DNA from 2 places in the Pseudoalteromonas sp. S3178 genome. Region 2 is predicted to be linked to the other one. Evidence: predicted binding sites of a transcription regulator. Region 2 holds the regulator's gene; the other holds the start of a gene.

Evidence for each region. Region 2 encodes FliA, which starts transcription of late flagellar genes. Its sites were predicted from a motif close to CTAAAGNTNNNNNNNNNNNNGCCGATA; they were not measured.
Region 1: a site for FliA is predicted at 1,474-1,500, ahead of CWC11_RS14080 (VC2046/SO_2500 family protein). Genes of this name have one in related genera too.

The regions. Positions count from the first base shown of each region.
Region 1 is NZ_PNCW01000049.1:32,718-41,010, forward strand. It holds gene CWC11_RS14060 (MHYT domain-containing protein) at 1-115, opposite strand, end outside; gene CWC11_RS14065 (M48 family metallopeptidase) at 435-1,133, shown strand; tRNA gene CWC11_RS14070 (tRNA-Tyr) at 1,204-1,288, opposite strand; tRNA gene CWC11_RS14075 (tRNA-Tyr) at 1,338-1,422, opposite strand; gene CWC11_RS14080 (VC2046/SO_2500 family protein) at 1,535-2,062, shown strand; gene CWC11_RS14085 (DUF6172 family protein) at 2,443-2,745, shown strand; gene CWC11_RS14090 (GGDEF domain-containing response regulator) at 3,248-4,165, shown strand; gene CWC11_RS14095 (YchJ family protein) at 4,201-4,680, opposite strand; gene CWC11_RS14100 (SulA-like leucine-rich domain-containing protein) at 4,719-5,153, opposite strand; gene CWC11_RS14105 (SEL1-like repeat protein) at 5,440-5,904, opposite strand; gene CWC11_RS14110 (NCS2 family permease) at 6,023-7,315, shown strand; gene CWC11_RS14115 (hypothetical protein) at 7,449-8,207, opposite strand.
Region 2 is NZ_PNCW01000012.1:48,165-56,457, reverse strand. It holds gene fliR (flagellar biosynthetic protein FliR) at 1-650, shown strand, start outside; gene flhB (flagellar biosynthesis protein FlhB) at 660-1,790, shown strand; gene flhA (flagellar biosynthesis protein FlhA) at 1,862-3,973, shown strand; gene flhF (flagellar biosynthesis GTPase FlhF) at 3,995-5,479, shown strand; gene CWC11_RS02730 (MinD/ParA family ATP-binding protein) at 5,472-6,332, shown strand; gene CWC11_RS02725 (RNA polymerase sigma factor FliA) at 6,359-7,069, shown strand; gene cheY (chemotaxis response regulator CheY) at 7,110-7,493, shown strand; gene CWC11_RS02715 (protein phosphatase CheZ) at 7,511-8,278, shown strand.

The DNA.
Region 1 (8,293 bases), on a different contig from region 2:
TGAAAAAGGCTGCAAAAATAGCAATTAGTAACGACATAGTTACTAAAAGAGGATCGTAAACGCCATTAATGATTAAGCTAGGGTCTTGGTCTGTGATAAAAAAAGCTGATAACATAATGGCTCAAAATATAATCTTTATTTTTTTAGTTTAATCTAATTAATTAATAAATAAACTGTTAATTCAATGAACTGGTTAAAACAACGAATTTATTACTTTTTGTTTTCTTTTATTTATCAGAATATAGTTTTTTAGTCTGTGATAACTATTTAAGTGTCGCCCTTTTATTTCACCAAATTAGTTAAACTTGGGCTTATTTAAATTTTTTATTGGGTAATTCTTATTAAAATAATGGGTTAGTATATTTAATTAAGATAAGAGCGCATTTTACGATGTTTTATTAATTGCGAATGGATTTGTCGATCGCAAATAGTGTATGAGAATGACAGTGTTTGAGTATCAGTTAAAAAAAAGCACCAGACGAAAAACGGTTGCAATTAAAGTACATAATAAAAAAGTGACAGTGTATGCCCCTCAGTTTGTTAGCAATAAACAAATAGAAGAATGGCTTTTTGATAAGCAGACGTGGGTAAGAGCCCAATTAACTAAACAGCTTTATATTGCTGATACCAGACAGAACCCTCTAAGAGATAAGCAAGTTTTAATTTTTGATAGAGTTGTAAATATTGAATTTAAGCAGGGTGCTAAGTCAGAGGTCATAAAGTGTGATAACAATTTGCTTATTACTCATTCTTCACGCGTTAAAAATCTTGGACAAAAATATCAGCAACTTCTTGAAGAATACCTAAAAGAGCAGTTAACGGCATATATAGAAATGCGTTTAGCGTACTTTTGCGAAAAAATGGGCGAAGAGTTACCAATGCGTTTAAAAATCGCCATTTATAAGCGAAAGTGGGGAAGTTGTAATAGCAAACGCGAGTTAACCTTTAATTTGCATTTAATCGGAGCGCCTTATCATGCTATTGATTATGTGATTGTTCACGAGTTAGCGCACTTACGTCACCTAAACCACAGCAAAGCATTTTGGCAGCATGTTGAGTGTTTTTTTTCTGATTATAAAGCATCATCAAAATGGCTAAAGCAAAATAGTATGGGTTTACAATGGGTTTTTTAAGTTAATTTGAATATAGGAATATAGGAATATAGGAATATAGGAATATAGGAATATAGGAATAAAAAAGAAGTGGTGGAGGGAGCTGGATTCGAACCAGCGAAGGCTGAGCCGTCAGATTTACAGTCTGATCCCTTTGGCCGCTCGGGAACCCCTCCACACTATTTTTGTTACATTTGGCCCCACTTAACTTAGCGGTAAGAAAAGTGGTGGAGGGAGCTGGATTCGAACCAGCGAAGGCTGAGCCGTCAGATTTACAGTCTGATCCCTTTGGCCGCTCGGGAACCCCTCCAATGCAACGGCGCTGATAATAGCAAACTGCGTATTTAAGTAAAGAAAAAAGCTAAAGAAAATTGAAATAAAGCCGATAAATATCTATCAGTTACCACAATCGGCTAAAGACTATGCAAATCGATGATTTGTTAATCACAGAGGGTCAGCTAAATAGCAAACTTAATAATAGTGTGCATGAAAATCGCCGAGGCGAGTTTGCACTTCTATTAGCGATGCTTTCGCATGATGCATTAGACTTCAGTCAATTTCATCTGCCAAAAACAGAAATTAACAATACGGCTGAGTCTGAAGACTTTTTGAGAAAAAAATTTGGTGCTGGGCCTAAACAATCGCTAGCCCCCGATGAGTTTGATATGCTTATAGGGCGGTTTAATGCAGCTTTAATCTCAGAGCATGGTGCGCAAATGGGTATGAAAAGCATTAAGCTTAATCAATACCTAAAGCCCGAGCCACTCACAATTAGAGACGATGACAAGCATATTCCACTTAATGTGTTAGATAACTGCGAGATAGCGGTTAGACGACGGATTAAAAGTGAATATACTCAGTTGGCAAACCCACCTATTGACGCAGGTGCTTTTTACGATAGTTTAAACGACGATTCACTTCATCAACCACTTCATTTGATAGCGGTTTAACTTGTAATCACCTTGCATGAAAACATGCATCCTCTCTATAGTTTTCTTGTAATAAAAAGTCTGTAGAATACATTTTATTCAAGCTTTGCTTTATATAATGTCTAATACCAACCTGCATAAATCTTTGATCAATTTAACGAATTAAATTGCACTATAACGTCGTTAAAAATTTTTTATTTAGAACAACTAGATATAAAAATTTTTGCCTAGTTCTAGCGTAATTTTTTTTACGTTAAATAGACCCCATATATAAGCAGATTGGTATAATAATTGATTTAATGTAAAAAAAGCATCCAAAAATTAAATGCAATTGCTATAATGGCGACAAATGGTATGACATTAAATGCCGTTATCATTAAACCAAGGTAATTAGGAACGTAATGAAGAAAACATTCACGCTAAATCACGAGAAAATCAAATACCCTCGTATGGTTGATGCTGCAAAGCACGAAGTGAAAAAATATTTGAAAAGAGAGCGTAACAAGACGCTTCCTGAAGATGCTGATTATTGGGCATTTGACTGTAAGTTTGGTAATACAGCAGAAGAAGCACAGGTTGTGCATGTTGCTGAATTAAACAACCAAATTGGCGAAATTGAAAAGCAAGGTTTAACTTCTTTCTATGTAGAGATTTTAGCTCGACCTGCACAGCGTCAACAGTTAGACCTTGATGATGACGAGTAAAAAGTTAGTTTGAAACTAATTTGTAAATTATGAAATGGGCCTAAGTGGCCCATTTTTTGTTTTTATGAACCGCTCTTTGTTTATGCCAATCTAAATAACCCTCAATCATTTTGAAGTGCTATACCTAGCATTCGTTACGTGATTACCTGGAAGGTAAGGTAACAAATCTGAAATCTGGATAATAAACCTATCTCTAGCAGCTATTTTAAGCGCTAACTGCATAGAATTTACTTTCATTGAATATCTAGTCAACTAGATATGTGCCTTAGTTATAGCTTTTATTTTTAAAAATAAACACAGTGAGTCGAATTTTCCTACATACCTTTTAACTGTAACTTTATTCAACTCGCTAGCAAAGTAACAATGCATTTATTTATATTTTATTACCACCTTAGCTTCACTACACTACATAAGCTTAGCCTCTTATATCTCTGTTAACATTTGCATAACATAAAGCAGTATTATAGTGTGTGTAAAATAATAAAAATAAGTATCGCAGATTATGCCAATAAATTACTCAGATCATGCACTACAACTAAGTTTAAAAAGTTCTAAGGTACTTATTGTGGAAGACCAATTACTAACATTAATTATACTTAGAAAGGCATTGTCGGATCGTTTTAATGTAATGACTTCTAGACGTGGTGAAGAAGCTATTGATTTATGTAAGTTAGATCCGCCCGACCTAATACTTTTAGATATCAATTTAGAAGGTATTAATGGGATAGAAACCTGTTTAAAACTAAAAAATACCTACGAAACCCGAGATATCCCAGTTATATTTATTACGTCACTCGAAAGCGAAGAGGCGGCGTGTTGGGAAGCCGGTGCCGTAGACTTTATAAAAAAACCGACAAATCCAGAAACACTATTTAAAAGAGTGAGGGCCCACTTAATGATTAAGGCTCAACATGATTTACTAAATCAAAAGGTGTTTATTGACGACTTAACTCAAATTTATAACCGACGCTACTTTGATACCCATTTTATAAAAATAGAACAAAGTGCACTACGTGAAAATGCAGACTGTGCACTGCTATTAATCGATATAGATTACTTTAAGCAATACAATGACACTTATGGCCACCTACAGGGAGATACTGTTTTAAACTTAGTTGCCCAAACAATTACTAAAAGCTTACAACGCCCTGCAGATTTTGTATCAAGATTTGGAGGGGAGGAATTTGTTGTTGTACTTCCCCACACAGGCAGTAAAGGGGCTAATTACGTAGCAAACAAAATAAAAAATAATGTAATGCAACTCGGTATATTACATAAGCACTCAGAGCATGAGTTTGTAACAATTAGTATTGGTGGCGCAACATTACAAACGCGCGACAATAGTAAAAATACATTACAGTTAGCAGATGAAAGAATGTATCAATCTAAGTTTCAAGGGCGTAACCAAGTTAGTTTTTAGCCCCCTCTAAAATTATGATTTTTGTTATGAAAGAGTCATATGCTGTGGCACTTTTTGTATTTTTTACCACTGCCACAAGGGCAGTTATCATTTCTACTTACCTTAATATCAGCTACAGGAAATATAGTCCCATCGATATAACGCCAATTATCATCCTCTTTTATAAATCGTGAGTGTTCGTGAAGCTCACAATATAAATGTTGATAAAAATAATGCGCTTTAAATTCAACACTTCCTTGAGAGTCATCGTGCTTTGTACTTACTACGTCTAAACCTACAAACCGGCAACTATCTGCAAAATCTTTAATTTCTTTAATAGGGTTTTCCGCTTTTTTTTCAGAAGCATAAGTATGATAAACATACTTTGCATTTTTTGTAACATAAGCACTGTAGCGAGAACGCATTAATTGCTCAGGGTTAGCGGCTTGTTGTGCCCCTATATGAAGAGGCTCGCAGCAATGAGCATAACTCAGCCCGCTACCGCAAAAACATTGAGTGGTATTTGGTAAAATCATAATAACAATACAGAGTTTAAAACATTAGTTTATCAAGCTTATTGAGCGAGTGGTATCTCTGTAATTGTCGAGTTTTTTGTAAAGCAATAAAGCTTCGTTGCAGTTTTACTTAAATCTAAAGAAAGGCTGGTAAGCAATTGATTATTTACTATATCGGTCCACGTTATTACAGCTGCAAAATTACCATTATTCAACGCAGAACTTAAAACATACTCTAAGTTTACTAGGTGTTTTTGTCTGATCACTAGCAATTTACTTGTATCAATAGAGCACGAGTCGAGTAATGCTCTACTAGGAACATGATCAGGAGCAATCAATAACGTCCATGCGTTAGAACTATTATAATGGTGTAGCACTTTTAAAAGCTCAAACGTTGCTGATATCTCATCTTCAATTTGAATTAAGTTTACACAATCACGTTTATCATCTTGCTTATAACTTTTAACTGTTCTTACGGTAATAGGCTGTAACATAAATATCTCACTCACTGGGTTTTTATACAGTACATGTATACAGTAGTTTATACAGTGCTTTCGTGCAAGAGATATTTGCTATTTATTTGTACAGTTATTCAGTTTAAAACTAGTGGAATTAACAATTTAAAAATAAATCACTTTAAATCAATTGCTTAGTGCTTAATTTGAAGTGAGTCATAATATTTATATTCGCTGATATTTTTGTCAAAAATGCGATGGCGGGTAGAGATAGATATTTTTATACAGTGTTTTATGCTCTATACAGTATTAAGCAAATGATTAATTAATCGATTTGAGGAGTATTAGGAATAAGGTGTGCGTACTGCAGCTGATGAATTTGTTCGTATAGACTGGCGGCATAGCATTGAGCATCTTTAAATCGTTTAGTTTCTATATGCTTTCTTAGGTCGTTAACTGCAGCGGTAGCGGGTTCATAACCCTGGCTGCTAGCAAGGCTTAACCAAGCCGCAGCATGAAATACACTTTGTGGCACGCCTTCACCTTTTACAAAAAACAGACCTAAATAAAACTGTGCTCTTTGATTACCTGCCATTGCCGCTAGGCGCATCCACTTTGCAGCTAATGGAGCTTGTTTATTTTTTAAATAATACAGTGCTTTATTTAGTGTGCTTTGCTCATCATTTTTAGCGTTAGCTACTGCAGGGTTGTTATCGGGTTGAGTAACAAAGCCTAAAATATTATCTAATTGTTGTTCTAAGTCGTGCCCGCTGGGTGTTGTTTTAAGCATATTGATTCATTTGTTATTTTAACTGCTTCAATAGTTTAGTATATCGCAAGGTAAAATGTCCTGTTAAAGATGATTTTTATGATAAAATCTCACTACTTTTTACTATTACAAGCTTATTATGTTCGAAGCCTTATTTAAACTTAGCGAAAATAACTCAACAGTTAAACGCGAATGCGTGGCTGGCCTTACTACCTTTATCACTATGGTTTACATTGTATTTGTAAACCCAGCCATGCTTGCAGAGGCTGGAATGGATCAAGGAGCTGCATTTGTTGCTACCTGTATTGCTGCCGCAATAGGCTGTTTTATTATGGGATTATGGGCAAATTACCCATTAGCGCTGGCTCCTGGCATGGGATTAAACGCCTTTTTTACTTATGGTGTTGTATTGGGGATGGGTTATACCTGGCAAGCTGCGTTAGGAGCTGTATTTATGTCGGGGTGTATATTTTTATTTTTGAGCTTATTTAAAGTCAGAGAGTGGATTATTAACGCTATACCTTTGGTATTAAAAAGAGCCATTGCAACTGGTATTGGTGCTTTTTTAGCGTTAATTGCATTAAAAAATGCAGGTATTATTGTCGCAAGTCCTGCAACTCTTGTTCAATTGGGTGATATCACATCGGCAGGTCCATTATTAGCAATATTAAGCTTTTTTGTTATCGCAGCACTTTTATACCGCGATTTTAAAAGTGGTGTACTCATTAGTATTTTATTAGTGACTGGCATTGCTTTAAGTTTAGGGCTTGTTGAATATCATGGTGTGATAGCTATGCCGCCTTCAATTATGCCTACTTTTATGCAACTAGATTTTGCCGCGGCTTTTGAGCTTTCGATGCTAAGTGTCATTTTTGCATTTTTATTTGTTGATTTATTTGATACCTCAGGCACTTTAGTTGCTGTTACTCAAAAAGCAGGACTCGCAGACGAGAAAGGGAATATGCCGCGTTTGGGTCGTGCTTTAAGTGCAGATAGCTCTGCAACAATTGCCGGAGCAATGCTTGGTACTTCAACTACAACGTCTTATATTGAGTCAGTAGCGGGTGTATCTGTTGGTGGACGTACAGGCTTAACGGCTGTAGTTGTTGGCATATGCTTTTTATTAATGATGTTTTTTGCACCCCTTGCACAAATGGTACCGGCGTATGCAACAGCAGGCGCAATTCTTTACGTTGCTGTATTAATGCTACAAAACCTAAAGTTTGTAAATTGGGATGATATGACTGATGCAATTCCTGTTACTGTTGTATTGTTAATGACTCCACTTACTTTTTCTATTGCACATGGTATAGCGCTTGGCTTTATATCTTACACTGCGGTTAAAGTACTGTGTGGTAAGCAAGATCAAATTAGCATTAGCGTTTGGATTTTAACGGCATTATTTGTCATTAAATTTGCGTTCTTATCATAATAGAATAAAACGGTAGTGATAAAAAACCCATACAAATTGCTTTGTATGGGTTTTTTAATATTTGTAGCATGGATATAAATAGTCGCTAAGTTATCGCTTTTATTAACACCATATATTATCTGGCAAATCTAATTTACCATTTCTTTTTAGGGGCAAATAAAACATCCAGGTCGTCTTGTTCGGCTTCGGCTTTCTTTTTAAGGGCACTTGCATTAGAGGCTCTTAATTCAACACTAATTGCTTCTAGGTAGCCTTCAACTTCTTGGCGTTTTGATGTTACATATTCATCAGAGTAGGTAATAGCACTTAACGTTGCATATGCTTTTTCAAAATACTGTCTTGCTGAGCCAACCATGCTTGCTGAGCGAGCCGATAGACCTCGTTTTATTTGGCTTTCAATATTTATGCGTAATTGTAATTTTTCAAGACGTTTGTCCTCTACAGAAAAAACCTGACTATCAATACGACCTTTACTGTGCTCAGAGCGTAAAATTGCACGCAGCTTTTTTATACCTTGAATCAAACTTACTAGCTGTTTATCATTACTTGGTAATGCTAAAGACTCGCTATTATTACCTTGTACAGGGTTTGATAAGTGAGTTTTTGACTCGCTTAATCTACTTTTAAGCGCTTTAGAATTTGGCGAGTTTGAAACCATTGTATTTAATGCTTCATATACGCGGCGTTGTAATGCGCGAATTATATTTTCGGATAAAGGAATATTTGCACTATTCATAAGTGCTTCTTCGGTTTCTTCAATAATTGCTTTTTGCTTTGTTAACTCTTTGCGGCGTTCAGCTTCTTGTTTTTCTTTATGTTGCTGCACAGCACTTACCCATAGTGCTATTACTATAAGCGCTACTATAAGTATTATTATGATAGAAACAATCATCTTTTAATTCTCTGATTCATAATCTAATTTGCTTAATCTTACATTAATTATACGTTAACTGTGTAGCTTTGCGTTGATAAACTTAA
Region 2 (8,293 bases):
GCTTAGCGGTTGTTGTTACATTTTTAGTAGTACCCGTATTACCGCCCGCTACATTTACTAACCTATTTTCGTTTGAAATGATTTTGGTGGTTATTCAGCAAATGTTGATAGGTGTTGCTATTGGCTTTGCATCAACCCTTTTATTAAATACGTTTGTTTTAGCAGGTCAAATACTCGCAATGCAAACCGGTTTAGGTTTTGCTTCTGTAATCGACCCCTCAAATGGTGCAAGCGTACCGGCAGTTGGTCAGTTCTTTCTGATTTTAGCCACTCTCTTATTTTTTGTTTTTAATGGCCATTTAATGATGATTCAAATGGTGGTGCATAGTTTTCAGGTGTTGCCAATTGATGGTAATTGGTGGTCTGTTGATCATTATTGGGACATAGTTACGTGGGGCGGGTGGATGTTTACAACTGCTTTAGTGCTGTCTCTTGCGCCATTAACTGCGATGCTCGTTATTAACATGTCGTTTGGTATTATGACGCGTGCAGCCCCTCAATTGAATATTTTCTCTATTGGTTTCCCGTTTACCTTGGTGGCTGGGCTTATTATTATTTGGGCTACGCTGGGCAATTTTGTGACTCAATTTGAGTTTCAATGGCTTAAAATGGTTGAGCTAATGTGTACTTTAGTTGGCTGTTCGCCCTAGGAGGAAATAATGGCAGAAGATTCCGGGCAAGAAAAAACAGAAGAACCCACATCCAAAAAATTGGATGAGTCTAAAAAGAAAGGCCAAATAGCCCGCTCAAAAGAGTTAGGGACTATGTTTGTACTCATATTTTCAGCTATTTCTTTATTAATGTATGGGCCTGAAATTGGTAAAGGTTTATACAACGTAATGGGCCGAACCCTAAGTTTAAACCGAAATGAAGCATTTGATACGACAAAAATGTTTGCCGTGTGGGGTGAAGTTGCTGATGCCTTAATGTTCCCAATGGCAATGTTTGTATTAATTATCGTACTTGCTGCATTTATTGGTAATACCTTACTAGGAGGCTTTAACTTTAGCTGGGAAGCTGCCACACCTAAAGCAAGTAAAATGTCGCCGATGAAAGGCTTTAAACGTATGTTTGGCCCTCAAGCGGGTGTAGAACTTGTTAAATCGTTATTAAAGTTTGGCTTAGTGGCTACTATTGCTGTTTTTTTAATTAATACTTATTTTGATGAAATACTTCATTTAAGTTTAGAAAGTGCGCCCGGTAATATAATCCACGCGCTAGAAATCTTAGGATGGATGTTTTTAGGTCTTTCATGCACTTTAATTGTGATTGCAGCGATAGATGCGCCATTTCAAAGTTATAACCATAACAAACAACTTAAAATGACCATGCAAGAGGTCAAAGACGAGTATAAAAACTCTGAAGGTGATCCACAAATTAAAGCGCGTATTAGACAAACGCAAAGGCAAATGTCGCAAAATAGAATGATGCAAGATGTCCCAGATGCCGATGTTATTGTTACTAACCCTACGCATTATTCTGTAGCGTTAAAATACGATACAGAGCGTGCAGGCGCACCTATTGTACTTGCCAAAGGCGCAGATGAAATGGCAATGCAAATTCGTAAAGTTGCAATAGGTAACGAAGTTCCTATTGTGGAGTCGCCAATGCTAACCCGTGCGCTTTATCATACCGCTGAGGTAGGCGATCAAATACCCGATCAATTATTTACCGCTGTTGCGCAAGTTTTGGCGTATGTATTTCAGCTTAAACGCTTTAATAAAGGACGTGGTAAACGTCCTGTTCCACTTAATAAAAAACTCCCAATTCCAGATGCTTACAAGTATTAGTCGTTAAGATCATAACTTGGAATAGTTATTGCAATTTCAGCGTAGTGTCAATTTTTTGAAATTGTAGATTTATGGATTTTAAAGCGGTATTACAACAACTTAATAAAGATAAAAAAGAGTACGCCAAAGGCGTAGGAACACCATTGTTGGTGTTAGCTGCGCTTGGTATGGTTATTTTACCGCTCCCACCTTTTCTTCTCGATATACTCTTTTCGTTCAATATAGCACTTGCGTTAGTTGTTCTGCTTGTGACTGTTTATACAATGAAGCCCGTTGAGTTTGGTATGTTTCCGGCCGTGTTACTTATTGCAACCATAATGCGACTCGCCCTAAACGTTGCCAGTACACGTGTAGTATTACTTGAAGGGCATAATGGTGGTGACTCTGCTGGTAAAGTAATTGAGGCTTTTGGCTCGGTAGTTATTGGCGGAAATTACGCCGTTGGTTTAGTGGTTTTTTTAATTCTGATTATTATTAACTTTGTGGTAATTACCAAAGGTGCAGGGCGAATATCTGAAGTGTCAGCACGTTTTACCCTTGATGCTATGCCGGGTAAGCAAATGGCTATAGATGCAGACTTAAATGCTGGTTTTATTAGTGCTGAGCAAGCGCGAGATCGCCGTGAAGAAGTTACTCGCGAAGCTGATTTTTATGGTTCTATGGATGGTGCTAGTAAATTTGTTAAAGGCGATGCAATCGCAGGTATTGTTATATTAGTTATCAATATTGTTGGTGGTTTATTTGTAGGTATGATCCAACACAATATGAGTTTTGGCAATGCGATGGAAGTGTATACATTACTTACTATTGGTGATGGCCTAGTTGCTCAGCTTCCTTCTTTACTGCTTTCAATTGGCACCGCAATTGTTGTAACGCGTCAAAATGAATCGCTTAATATGGGCGACCAATTTAAGAAGCAACTAGGCAACGAAAAGTCATTATTTATTGCATCAGGTATTTTAATTGTAATGGGGCTTGTACCCGGTATGCCTCACTTAGCCTTTTTGAGCCTAGGTGGTTTATTAGGTTATGTAGCGTATTACACACAACAAAGTAAATTAAAAGCAGCCGCTTTAGAGGCTGAAGCAGCAGCTAATGGAAATAATCCAGCAACAGGCGTTGCTAATAAGCAAGAGCAAAAAGAGCTTGGTTGGGATGACGTTCAACAAATTGACGTTATAGGCCTAGAAGTAGGTTACAGATTAATACCACTGGTTGATCAGTCACAAGGTGGCGAGCTACTAAATCGTATTAAAGGCGTGCGTAAAAAGCTTTCTCAAGAGCTTGGGTTTTTAGTGCCACCTGTACATATTCGCGATAATCTGGAGCTAGATCCAAATGCTTACAGAATCACGTTGATGGGTGTATCTACCGGCGAAAGTGAGCTTAAGCATGGTGACGAACTTGCTATAAATCCAGGTCAAGTATTTGGGCCAATTAAAGGTGTTGACACAAAAGACCCTGCATTTGGACTTGATGCTGTTTGGATTAAGCCCGATCAAAAAGATGAAGCTCAATCTCTTGGTTACACCGTTGTTGATTCAGCCACCGTTGTTGCGACGCATATAAGCCAATTACTTACAAATAGTGCTGCATTATTACTAGGACACGAAGAGGTTCAAAACCTACTTGATATGCTTGCTAAAAGCCACCCTCGCTTAGTTGAAGGGCTAGTGCCAGATGTATTGCCATTGACTGTAATTGTAAAAGTACTGCAAAATTTACTAAACGAAGGTGTCGCTATTCGCGATATGCGCTCAATTGTACAAACCCTTGTTGAATATGGCCCGCGAAGCCAAGACCCCGATGTTTTAACGGCTGCAGTGCGCATTTCACTGCGTAGATTGATTGTTCAAGACGCTGTGGGTATGTCGTCAGAAATCCCTGTCATAACCTTGGCGCCTGAGTTGGAACAGATGTTGCATCAGTCACTGCAAAATGCAGGCGACGAAGGTGCCGGTATAGAGCCAGGACTTGCAGAGCGACTTCAAGTGTCATTAACCGAAGCGCATCAAAACCAAGAAATGGCTGGCGAACCTTCGATATTGCTAACGTCAGGAATGTTACGCACTGTGTTATCTCGTTTTGTTAAGTACACAATACCTGGTTTAAGGGTGATGTCTTATCAAGAGGTACCAGATGAAAGACAGATCAAGATTGTAAGCTCGGTAGGCCAACAATAAGATTTTAACAGGGGTTAAACCATGAAAATTAAACGTTTTTTCGCTAAAGATATGCGCACAGCACTTAAAGAAGTTAAAGATGAGTTAGGTGTTGATGCGGTTATTATGTCAAATAAGAAGCTTGCTAACGGTGTTGAAATTGTAGCAGCGGTTGATTATGACAAGGCAGCCCCTAAAGTAGCTTCGCAGCCTCAAGCAGCTCAAAACACACGTGCTCAAGCCCCACAACAAAGTATGCATAATTTTGTAAAACCAGAGCCTCAGCGTGCTAAACCAGAGCCTCAAGCAAAAGTTGCAGACAGCTTACAAGCGTTATTAGAGCGCCAGTCTCCACGTCCTCGTTCTCCAGAGCTTGCTTCAATGTTTTCACAATCGGGTATTGATACTACCGACAACTACCAAGAGCCTGTCGCTAAAGCGCGTCCTACCAATAATATGTTTTCACGTGATGATGTAGCCCCGCAGCGTCCGCATACGCAAGCTGATAGCTTAGGTTTTGACGACTTAGACCGTGATTTTGATGATTTAGAAGCGCCTGTAAATTCTCGCCCACAAACTAAAAATAATGAAAGCGAAGAAATGACAAATATGCGTGAGGAAATGAATGCAATTCGTCAATTACTTGAACATCAAGTATCGAGTTTAATGCAACAAGATATGGCGCGTCGCGATCCAACACGTGCGTGTATGGTTGACCGTTTAGTCGGTATGGGTATAGATAAAGAAGTCGCTCAGCAAATGGCTTGTTTTGTGCCTGACGATGTATCTCGCCAACAAGGTTGGAAAGCATTATTAACTATGGTCGAAGATCAAATGCAAACAACTAACAACGAGATACTTCGCCAAGGTGGTGTTTATGCGTTAGTTGGCCCAACAGGCGTAGGTAAAACAACAACGGTTGCTAAACTTGCAGCGTTAGGCGCTCAAAAATATGGTGCTGATAAAGTCGCATTAATCACAACTGATACTTACAGAATTGGTGCTTATGAGCAGCTTGCCACATACGGACGAATCATTGGTTGTGGAGTTAAACAAGTAAAAGATGCTAATGAATTAGCTGAAGTTTTATATCATTTACGTAATAAGCGTCTAGTATTAATTGATACAGCAGGTATGAGCCAGCGAGACTTGCGTTTAACTGAGCAGTTAAATACATTGATGCGTAATCAACGCGTTGATATTCGTAGTTATTTAGTACTAAGTGCAACAGCACAAATTAATGTACTACAAGAAACCGTACGTCACTTTAAAAAAGTACAGTTAAGTGGTTGTATTTTCACCAAGTTAGACGAGTCTTTAAGTTTGGGTGAGATTATTAGTATTGCGATTCAAAATCGCCTTCCAATAGGGTATCTTACTAACGGGCAACGAGTACCAGAAGATATTCGAGTTGCAAATGCTGAGAAACTAGTTAAAAAGGCTGAGCAATTGTATTTAAAAAGAACAAAAGCACAACATTCAAGGCACCAAGCAGTGGCGCCAAGCACAGTAGGGATGTATGATTAACACAGTATTAGATCAAGCAAGCGGCCTGCGCAAAATGAGTCAAAACAATAACAACGGCGTAAAAGTTATCGCTGTAACTGGTGGTAAAGGTGGAGTAGGGAAAACAAATGTTTCTCTAAATACTGCTATTGCATTAGGGCAGCAAGGTAATCGAGTATTAGTGCTTGATGCCGACTTAGGCTTAGCAAATTGTGATGTGATGCTTGGTTTGCGCGTAGAGCGCAACTTGTCACATGTTTTATCTGGCGAATGTGAGCTGGATGAAATTTTAGTTGAAGGCCCTGCAGGAATAAAAATTGTACCTGCTACGTCGGGTTCGCAAAGTATGGTCGAACTGTCGCCTTCAGAGCATGCCGGCTTAATTCGTGCCTTTAGTGAACTCAACACTGAATTTGATATTTTAATTGTAGATACTGCCGCCGGTATTTCTGACATGGTGCTGAGTTTTTCTCGCGCTGCACAAGATGTCATGGTTGTTGTTTGTGATGAGCCAACATCAATAACTGATGCATATGCATTAATTAAAGTATTAAGCCGTGAGCATGGTGTTTATAAATTTAAAATTGTTGCAAATATGGTCCGCAGTATGCGAGAAGGCCAAGAGTTATTTGCAAAGTTATCTAAAGTAACCGATCGTTTTTTAGATATTTCAATGGAGCTTGTTGCCACCGTTCCATATGATGAAAATATGCGTAAATCAACGCGTCGTCAAAAAGTAATTGTAGAACTCTTTCCGAATTCGCCAGCAGCCCTTGCATTTAAAACGCTGGCAACAAAAGCAGTTAAATGGCCAATACCAAACCAACCATCTGGGCATTTAGAGTTTTTCATTGAAAAACTAGTAAACGGCTAATTATGACAACATTGGTGAATAGAGCTATGGGATATCAAACAACACAAAACTTAAATGTGATTGTTGAAAAGCATGCATCGCTTGTAAAAAAAGTGGCATGCCATCTAATTGCTAGATTACCGCCAAGTGTTCAACTTGATGATTTAATTCAATCAGGAATGATAGGTTTAATTGAAGCTTCAAAAAACTTTGATGCAACCAAAGGCGCAAGTTTTGAAACCTTCGCAGGTATAAGAATACGTGGAGCTATGCTCGATGAAATGCGCCGTGGTGATTGGGCCCCTCGCTCAGTACACCGTAAAAGTAGACAAGTAGCTGAGGCCATCACGGAGCTTGAAAGCAGCTTAAATCGTGAACCATCAGATACTGAAGTTGCTGAAAAACTTGAAATTTCGTTAAATGAGTACCATCATATTTTAAATGATGTTAACGCAAGTAAAGTATTAGGTATTGAGGATCTTGGAGTTGATGAAGATGTTATCACTCCGGTAGGGCAAGATTTATCACTAGACAAACCTTTTAATAATGTTAAAAATGAACGGTTTAATGAGTCTTTGCTTAGTGCAATTAAGTCATTACCAGAGCGTGATGCAATGGTACTTTCTTTGTACTATAACGATGAAATGAATTTAAAAGAAATAGGACATATACTCGATGTAAGTGAATCGCGTGTAAGTCAAATACATGGTCAGGCGATGATTAAGCTTAAAGCTAAAATCAATGACTGGATAAATTAGTAGTAAGTAAACTAAGGTTAAAACCTCACTGGAGGATGTTTTGGATAAAAACATGAAAATTCTTGTTGTTGATGATTTTTCAACGATGAGACGTATTATTAAAAATCTGTTACGTGACTTAGGCTTCACTAACGTTCAAGAAGCTGATGACGGTTCTACAGCTTTGCCTATGTTACAAAATCAAGTATTTGATTTTGTGGTTACAGATTGGAACATGCCGGGAATGCAAGGTATTGACCTTTTAAGAGCGATTCGTGCAGATGATAAGCTAAAGCATATCCCTGTACTAATGGTGACAGCTGAAGCTAAAAAAGAACAAATAATTGCAGCAGCTCAAGCTGGTGTTAATGGTTATATTGTTAAGCCTTTTACGGCTGGAACATTAAAAACTAAATTAGAAAAAGTATTTGAACGTTTAGGTTAATGATGGGGGAGAGGCTTATGTCAGCACCTGCTGCGCCTCAAATAACTTTAGAACAAGCTCGACAACTCGTCGTTTTTTTAGAAAACGGTGAGCAAGAGAAAGCCAATCAGTTAATTTTAGAAACCGCTTCACAAGAGCAATCTGAATTATTTGCTGAAGTTGGAAAGTTAACCCGTCAATTGCACGAAGCGCTTAAAAGCTTTGAACTTGATACACGTTTAACTGACTTAACTACTGACGCTATTCCTGATGCTAAAAAGCGGCTTAATTATGTTATGGAAATGACAGAAAATGCAGCTAATAAAACAATGGATGCCGTTGAAGCAAGTTTGCCTATTGCTCAGCAATTAGCAGATGAAATATCTCATATTAAACCGACTTGGGATCGCTTAATGAGTCGCGAAATTGAGTTAGGTGAGTTTAAGACGCTGTGTCATAGCATCGATAAGTTTATGAACAACTCTCATCATAAAACCGATGAGTTACAGAGCTTAATGACCAACGTGTTAATGGCTCAAGACTATCAGGATCTAACCGGACAGGTCATTCGTCGTGTTATAGAACTTGTAAGAGAAGTTGAAGAGAGCTTACTCCATCTTTTAACAGCCTTTGCTGCACAAGATGACAGCACAGCTGAAATAATAGAACAACAAAAAACAGAAGAACCAGTTGCCACACAAACTTTAGCAGGTCCTGAAGGCCCTATTATTGATAAAGATTCACGTAATGATGTTGTATCTGATCAAGATGAAGTCGATGATCTTTTATCAAGTTTGGGCTTCTAAGAGGAGAGTAACTGC